2 linked regions of the Methylibium petroleiphilum PM1 genome follow. The protein of the gene in region 1 binds, or shares a complex with, the protein of each later gene. Links are inferred from orthologs where the notes say so. Each region holds a gene or a part of one and is shown on either strand. Other genes may lie near its edges.

Region 1 (5,151 bases):
TCGCGCAGGCGCTTCTCCTCCTCGGGGTTGGAGATGAAGGCCGTTTCCACCAGGATGGAGGGCACGTCGGGCGCCTTCAGCACCGCGAAGCCGGCCTGCTCGACGCGCGGCTTGTGCAGCCGGCCGACCTGTCCGATGCGGCCCAGCACTTCGCTGCCGAGTCGCAGGCTGTCGCGGATCTGCACGCTGGTGCTCATGTCGAGCAGGGCGCGCGTGACGGCGGCGTCCTTGCTCTTGATGTTGGTGCCGCCCACCAGGTCGGCGGCGTTCTCCTTCTGCGCCATCCAGCGCGCCTCCACGCTGGTGGCGCCGCGCTCGCTGAGCGCGAACACCGAGGCACCGCGCGCATGCGGCTTGATGAAGGCGTCGGCGTGGATGGAGATGAACAGGTCGGCCTGCACCCGGCGCGCCTTGCGCACGCGCTCGTTGAGCGGCACGAAGAAGTCGGCGTCGCGCGTCATCATCGCGCGCATGTTGGGTTGCTCGTTGATGCGGGCGCGCAGGCGCTGCGCCACCTGCAGCACCACGTCCTTCTCGCGCAGGCCGGTCGGGCCGATGGCGCCGGGGTCCTCGCCGCCGTGGCCGGGATCGAGCGCGACGATCACCAGCCGTTCGGCGATGCGCTTGGCCGCCGCAGCACCCGCTGACGGCGGCTCGCTGCCGGCCACCGGCGGCACCGGCAGCGGCCCGGTGGCGCTGGCGGCGGGCTTGTTGCCGTGCCCGCCCATCTGGCCGATGAAGTCGCCCAGTGCGTCGTTCACCGCCGAGGCGGCGCGGTCCGAGGGCTCGGCGGCGGCGCGGTCGGCGTAGACCTTCTCCTGCACCAGCGCGAGCAGTGGGTCGCGCTCGGCGGTCGGGTAGAGGTCGAACACCAGCCGGTGCCGGTAGGCGGCCACCGGATCGAGCGTGAAGACCTGCGGCGCGGTGGGCTGTTTCAGGTCGATCACCAGCCGCACCACGCGCGGCTGGTTCTGGCCGACGCGCACACCGGAGATGAAGGGATCGCCGGCCTTCACCTTGCCGACCACCTCGCGCAGCTCGGGGCTGAGTTCGAGGCCTTCGACGTCGATCACCACGCGCTGCGGGTTCTCGGCCATGAAGTGCTTCGCGGCGAGCGCGGTGTCGGACTCGATGGTCACGCGGGTGTAGTCGGCTGCCGGCCACACGCGCACCGCGACGATGCTGGCGCCGAAGGCCAGTTCGCGCGAGCCGAGCAGCAGCACGACCGAACCGGCGCGTTGCAGCAGTCGGCGTCGGGAGGGTTTCATCGCAGCAGCTCCCGGCCGCGCTCGGTGTAGGCCATCAGGGTCACGGCGCGTTGGTCGCCATCCAGCGGCGCAAGTTCCACGCGCAGGTCGGGGACGGGCAGGGTCTCGCCGGCGTTCTGCGCCCACTCCACGAGCTTGAGGCCCGGGCCCGCGAAGATGTCGCGAAAGCCCGCGTCCTCCCACTCGCGCTCGTCACCGAAGCGGTAGAAGTCGAAGTGCCAGGCAGGCCCGGTGGCGAGTTCGTACGGTTCGACCACCGCATAGCTCGGGCTCTTCACGCGGCCGGTGACGCCCAGCGCGCGCAGCAGGTGGCGTGTGAAGGTGGTCTTGCCGGCGCCGAGCGGTCCCTGCAGCTCGACGAAGGCGTCGCGCAGCGCCGCATGGGCGGCCAGTGCGGACGCGCGCGCCGCGCAGGCGTCCTCGTCGGGCCAGTGTTCGTGTCGGGTTTCTAGAATCGGTGGATGCATCGAACGCAAGGCGTCCCGGACGAGCAGGCCGTGATGGCCGGGCTGCGCCGTGAGGCGCGCGAGCTCGGATTTTCACAGATCGGTGTGGCCGACGTGGACCTGCGCAGCGCAGAGCCCGGCCTGCTGGCCTGGCTGGCGCAGGGCTTCCACGGCAGCATGCACTACATGGCGCTGCACGGGCTGAAGCGGGCACGGCCCGGCGAGCTGGTGCCGGGCACGGTGCGCGTGATCACCGCGCGCATGGACTACCTACCGGCCGCGCTCCCCGAGGGCTGGCAGACGATCGAGTTCGAGCGCCTGCGCCGGCCCGAGGCGGCGACCGTGTCGCTCTATGCCCGGGGCCGCGACTACCACAAGGTGCTGCGCGCGCGGCTGCAGACACTGGCCGATCGGCTCGGTGAGCGGCTGGGCCCGTTCGGCCACCGCGTGTTCACCGATTCGGCGCCGGTGCTGGAGGTGGAGCTGGCCTCGCGCAGCGGCATCGGCTGGCGCGGCAAGCACACGCTGGCGCTGTCGCGCGAGGCCGGGTCGATGTTCTTCCTGGGCGAGATCTACGTCGACCTGGCGCTGCCGCTCACCGAGCCGGTGGACGCGCACTGCGGCAGCTGCCGCGCCTGCATCGACGTGTGTCCCACGCAGGCGATCGTCGGCGAGCGACGGGTCGATGCGCGGCGCTGCATCTCCTACCTGACGATCGAGCACGACGGTCCGATCCCGGCCGAGCTTCGCGCACCGATGGGCAATCGCATCTACGGCTGCGACGACTGCCAGCTGGTGTGCCCCTGGAACAAATACGCCACGCGCGCCGTGCTGCCCGACTTCGACACCCGCGAGGTCTTCGATGCGCCGACGCTGCTGGGGCTGTGGGCCTGGTCCGAGGCCGAATTCCTGAAGCGGACCGAGGGCAGCGCGATCCGACGCATCGGCCCCGCGCGCTGGCGGCGCAACCTGGCGGTGGCGCTGGGCAATGCCTGGCGTGAGCAGGGCGATCCGGCGGTCGCGCAGGCGCTGCAGGCGGCGCGTTACGGTGCGAGCGAGCTGCTGCGCGAGCACATCGACTGGGCGCTGGCGCAGCGCGCCTGAGCGGCCTCGCGGCCGGTGCACGGGCGGACTCAGCCCACCGCGAGCCGCAGCGCGATCCACGCGGGCAGCGTGACCATGCCGAGCAGGGTCGACACGGTCACCAGCCCGGCCACGAAGGGCCCGTGGCCGCCCATGCGCACCGCCAGCACGTACGCGCTCGACGCGGTGGGCATCGCAGCGAAGGCCACCAGCACCGTCAGTTCGAGCGGCGGCAATTGCCGCCACAGGCCGAAGCCGAGCGCGAAGGCCGGCAGCAGCGCATGGCGGATCGTCAGCAGCGCGGTGGCCAGTTTCGGTGCGATCGTCAGCCCTCCCAGCTGCAGGCCGGCGCCGACCGCCATCAGCCCCAGTGGCAGCGCTGCGCTGCCGATCCGCTGCAGGGTGGTGCCGACCGCATCGGGAAACTGCAACCCCAGCAGGTTCGCCACCAGGCCGCCCAAGGTGCTGAGGATCAGCGGGTTGCGCATCAGCTCGCGGCCGAGGTGGTGGCCGCCGTGGCGCGCCAGAGGCAGCACCGCGCCAGCGTTGCACAGCGGCACGCACACCGCCACCAGCACGGCCATCTGGGCCACGCCGGCCGCGCCGCCCAGGCGCTCAGCCATCGCCAGCGCCACGTAGGAGTTGAAGCGGAACGCCGTCTGCGCCCCGGAAGCGTGCAGCATCGGGTCGACCCCGGGCCAGCGACCCAGCGCGTAGGCCAGCCCCATGCCCAGCACCACGGTGGCCACGCCACCGAGGGCGAGCGAGGCGGCATCGGCCGGATTCAGCGGGTTGCGAACGATCGAGGTGAACAGCAGCACCGGGAAGAGCAGGTGGTAGACCAGCTTCTCCATCGACTCCCAGATCGGGCGGTTCAGCGTGGTGTAGCGGCAGACGAGGAAGCCGACCACGATCAGCAGGAAGTCGGGCAGCAGGAGCAGGATGTCGCGCATGTCGGAACCGGGGCAGGGGCTCCTAGAGTAACGGTTGACCCTGTGAGGGGTTTCCACAATCGGCGATGGCAAACCTCGGGGGCACAGTCGACCGCATTGCCCAATTCTTCCAGGAGCGCTCAATGGTTTCGAGTTCGCGTCGCATCGTGGTGGCCGCCTGCGGGGTGCTGGCGGCCCTCGCCCCGGTCACGATGGTGTTCGCCCAGGCCTACCCGAGCAAGCCGGTGCGGCTGATCGTGCCGTTCGCGCCGGGCGGCACCACCGACATCGTGGCCCGTGTCGTGGCCGAGAAGATGAACGGCCCGCTCGGACAGACCGTGGTGGTCGAGAACAAGGCCGGCGGCGGCGGGATCATCGGTGCCAACGAGATCACCAAGGCGGCACCGGACGGCTACACGATCGGCATGGCCACGGTGTCCACCACGGCGTCCAACCCGGCCATCAACCCGAAGACGCCGTACAACCCGCTGACCGACTTCACGTCGATCATCAACATCGCGGCGACACCGAACGTCATCGCGGTGCACCCCAGCTTTCCCGCCCGCGACTACAAGGGCTTCCTCGCCGAGCTGAAGAAGAGCCCGGGCAAGTACAGCTTCGCGAGCTCCGGCACCGGCGGTATCGGCCACCTGCAGATGGAGCTGTACAAGAGCCTGTCGGGCACCTTCGTGACGCACATCCCGTACCGCGGCGCCGGCCCGGCGCTCAACGACACGGTGGCGGGCCAGGTGCCGATGATCTTCGACAACCTGCCGTCGGCGCTGCCCTTCATCAAGGACGGCCGGCTGATCGCGATCGTGGTGGCCGCGCCCGAGCGCCTGGCGGTGCTGCCGAACGTGCCGACCTTCAAGGAGGTGGGGCTGGAGCCGGTGAACCGGATGGCCTACTACGGCTTCCATGGCCCGAAGGGCATGCCCCGGGATGTGGTCGACAAGATCGCCGCCGCGACCAAGAAGACGCTCGAGGACCCGTCGGTGCGCAAGCGCATCGAGGACACCGGTTCGCTGATCGTGGCGAACACGCCGGAGCAGTTCACCGCCCAGACGCAGGCCGAGTTCGAGGTCTACAAGAAGGTGGTCGAGCAGCAGAAGTTGAAACTCGACTGAAGCCCACCCCTGGCTCGTGCTGTCCAGCGGCTCCAACGGGGGTGAGCCAGCTTTAGGCACACTGCGTGCCTGATGTCAGCCGAGCCACACGACGAACTGCCCCCGCTGCCCGCCGACAGTGCGGTCGCGATCGACGCCTTTCTCGAGGCGCTGTGGGTCGAGGACGGGCTGTCGGACAACACCCTGGCCGCCTACCGGCGCGACCTGACGCTGTATGCGCGCTGGCTGGTCCACGCCAGCGGCAAGCCGCTCGACGGCAGCGGCGAGGCCGACCTGCGCGCCTACGCGCTGGAGC
Region 2 (2,902 bases), 660 kb from region 1 along the record:
CCGGCACGACCGCCACGACCTCGTCGCCGGCCCCGACCAGGACCTGCATCGCGATCATCAGCGCGTTCACGCCCGAGGAAGTGACGGCGATCCGCTCCGGCCCGAGCGGCCGGTGGAGCGCACCGACATAGCCGGCCAGCGCTTCGCGCAGTTCATGCAGACCCAGGTTGTGCGAGTAGAAGGTTTCGCCCTGCTTCAGCGACGCGACGGCCGCGTCGCGCACGAAACCGGGCGTCACTTCGTCGCCCTCGCCGAACCAGAACGCCAGCACGTCGCTGCGGTCCAACCCGGCATTGGCCACCTCGCGGATCTTGGAGCCGGGCAGCTGCCGGATGAGCTCGCGCATCGCTGGGATCCCCCGAAAAAGGCCGCTCCGCGTGAGGGCGGCGCCTCGAAATACAACGGCCTTGAAAACAAAAATGCCGCTCTCAATTCGGCGGCATGGGCAGCCGTTCGCTGCCTTCCACCTGATTCTAGGAGAACGCCATGTTCGTCATGCCCATCACCCGCACCCACCGCCACGCCTACAACGGCCACGCCCGCAACCTGGGCCGCGCCTTCGACCGCCTGTTCGACGGCAGCGTCGAACGGGTCTTCGCCGCTGCCGCTTCCGAGCCCGCCACCCGCCAGCCTGCACTGGATCTGCGCGAGACCGAGCAGACCTACAGCGTGCAGCTCGACATGCCCGGCGTCGCGAAGGAAGACGTCAAGGTTACGATCGACGGCAAGCGCATCAGCATCGAGGCTTCGTCGCCCGCCGACGCGCCGGCCGCCGAAGGCGAACAGTTGCTGGTGCGCGAACGCAGCCGCACTGCCTACGCCCGAAGCTTCACGTTGCCGGTCGAGGTGGACGAGTCCGCTTCCCAGGCTCGCCTGGAAAACGGCGTGCTGAGCCTGACACTGACCAAGAAGCTCAAGCCGGCCACGCAGCTCGCCGTCGGCTGATCCGGCGGCGAACCGAACGTCGGGGCCTCGCTCAGGGCACCCCGACGTCCAGCGCGGCGAGCGGCCAGCGCGGCTGCACGTCGAACGCGTGGTCGCGTCGTGCGGTCGCGCGGCCGGCCTGCAGCCGCATGGCCGCGGCCAGCGCGATCATCGCGCCGTTGTCGGTGCACAGCGACACCTCCGGATAGTGCACACGCACGCCGCGCTTCGCGCAAGCGGCATCGAGCTGCGACCGCAGGCTGCGATTCGCCCCCACACCACCGGCCACCACCAGCCGCTGCAGCCTGGTGGCCCGCAGCGCGGCGAGCGACTTCTTCACCAGCACCTCCACGATCGCGGCCTGCGTGGCAGCCGCGAGGTCGGCACGCGGCTGCTCGCAGACGCCCTCACCGAGCTTCAGAACCTGGGTGCGTACCGCGGTCTTGAGTCCGGCGAAGGAAAAATCGAGCGTATCCCGGTGCAGCAACGGCCGCGGCAGCGCATAGGCGGTCGGGTCACCGAACTCCGCAAGGCGGGCAAGCGCAGGTCCGCCGGGGTAGCCCAGGCCGAGCAACTTGGCCGACTTGTCGAAGGCCTCGCCGGCCGCGTCGTCGATCGTTTCGCCAAGCAACGCGTAATCGCCCACACCGTCGACCCGCATCAGCTGCGTGTGCCCGCCCGAGACCAGCAGCGCCACGAACGGGAACTGCGGCGGATCGACCGACAGGAAGGGCGACAGCAGATGACCCTCCAAATGATGGATGCCCAGCACCGGCCGGTCCAGCGCCGCGGCGAGCGCGCAGGCCACCGCGCTGCCGACCAGCAGCGCGCCAGCCAGCCCGGGACCGCGCGTGTAGGCCACCACGTCGACATCGGCCAACGCCCGGCCCGCCTCGGCAAGCACCTGTCGCGTCAGCGGCAAGGCCCGACGGATGTGATCGCGCGAGGCGAGTTCGGGCACGACACCGCCGTAGGCCTCGTGCATGGCGACCTGGCTGTGCAAGGCGTGGGCAAGCAGTCGCGGGCGCTCGCCATGGTCGGCCGCCACCAGCGCCACGCCGGTTTCGTCGCAGGAAGATTCGAAGCCGAGAATCAGCATCGCAGGAGTGTAGTGAGGCGATTCCGGTGACCTCGAGCACCGGCCCTGCCACAAAACCATGCCATTCGTTTCCTTTGGTCACATGGCGGGTGTGACGGAAAACACGATATTCGGGACTGTCGACCTATCGCAGTCCGGGCGCGCTGGTTAACCTGCGTTCACAGCGGCGTGAGGCCGCGCTCCCGGTAGATCGCCCCATGAAACAGTACAAGCTTTCCGCTTGGCCCGACCTGCCGGCAGGATTCCATCGCACGGCCTACCGGCGCATGCTGCACCAGATGTCCCACCGCCACGTGACCGTGCGCCAGCTGATGGCCGAGAGCGGCCTGGCACGTTCGGCGGTGATGCAGTTTCTCGACACGCTGTCGGAGCGCGAACTGCTCGACGAACGTCCGCACGCCGCACCGCCCACCGCGCTCGGCAAGCTGCTGCCGATGGCGTTGTGGCGCCGCGCCTTCGCGACACAGAGCCCGATCTAGACTCACGGTACCGACTCCGTGACAAGGCCCGCCTCGAGCGGGCCTTGTCATTTCCGGCGTCGGCGTGGTGGCCGTTGGCGCGCTCCTTGCAGCGCAGCCAACATGACCTCTCTCCAGGCGCTGCGCATCGTCATCGTCGCACCGGAATCGCTCACCCCGGCCGCGGACGACGACGACGCACTCGTCGAGGCGGAACGCTCGCGCAGCCTGCGCATCGGCCTGCTGGCCAACGGCTACAACATCGTCGCGGTATTGCCGATCGATGCCTTCCTGCCCGAGCGCATCGCGCAGATCCAGCCTGACATGATCGTTGTCGACGCGCAAAGCCAGGCGCGCGACACGCTCGAGCACGTCGTGATGTCCACGCGCGACGAACGCCGGCCCATCGTGCTGTTCACCG

Evidence for each region.
Region 2: the proteins of tsaE (region 1) and tsaD are in contact, whole or in part, in a crystal structure (PDB 6N9A), measured with the Thermotoga maritima proteins. The link is inferred for Methylibium petroleiphilum PM1 from one-to-one orthologs. Residues at the interface, in WP_004082108.1 of Thermotoga maritima: Leu37, Gly38, Lys46, Lys57, Val59, Lys60, Ser61, Thr63, Phe64, Thr65, Leu66, Met67, Val69, Pro71, Tyr82, Arg83, Leu84, Asp86, Asp88, Phe89, Asp93, Ile128, Asp130, Glu131, Arg134; in WP_004082750.1 of Thermotoga maritima: Cys10, Asp11, Arg49, His50, Leu82, Gly84, Gly135, Gly136, Glu154, Thr155, Leu156, Asp157, Asp158, Ser159, Glu162, Asp165, Lys166, Arg169, Leu170, Tyr175, Lys213, Thr214, Leu217, Tyr218, Gln221, Arg222, Asn324.

The regions. Positions count from the first base shown.
Region 1 is NC_008825.1:2,164,497-2,169,647, reverse strand. Bases 1-2,814 are described here. They hold tsaE (tRNA (adenosine(37)-N6)-threonylcarbamoyltransferase complex ATPase subunit type 1 TsaE), read right to left. Parts: upstream 1,736-2,814; coding sequence 1,265-1,735; downstream 1-1,264. Other genes in these bases: queG (tRNA epoxyqueuosine(34) reductase QueG), read left to right, coding at 1,769-2,814; MPE_RS10225 (N-acetylmuramoyl-L-alanine amidase), read right to left, coding at 1-1,268. Outside these bases: more of queG, read left to right, coding at 2,815-2,818; MPE_RS10210 (AEC family transporter), read right to left, coding at 2,848-3,750; MPE_RS10205 (tripartite tricarboxylate transporter substrate binding protein BugE), read left to right, coding at 3,942-4,856; site-specific tyrosine recombinase XerD, read left to right, coding at 4,929-5,151. UniProt on the Escherichia coli protein: Required for the formation of a threonylcarbamoyl group on adenosine at position 37 (t(6)A37) in tRNAs that read codons beginning with adenine.
Region 2 is NC_008825.1:1,503,764-1,506,665, reverse strand. It holds tsaD (tRNA (adenosine(37)-N6)-threonylcarbamoyltransferase complex transferase subunit TsaD), read right to left. Parts: upstream 2,024-2,902; coding sequence 977-2,023; downstream 1-976. Other genes in the region: MPE_RS07025 (ANTAR domain-containing response regulator), read left to right, coding at 2,605-2,902; MPE_RS07030 (MarR family transcriptional regulator), read left to right, coding at 2,221-2,502; MPE_RS07040 (Hsp20/alpha crystallin family protein), read left to right, coding at 487-945; MPE_RS07045 (pyridoxal phosphate-dependent aminotransferase), read right to left, coding at 1-346.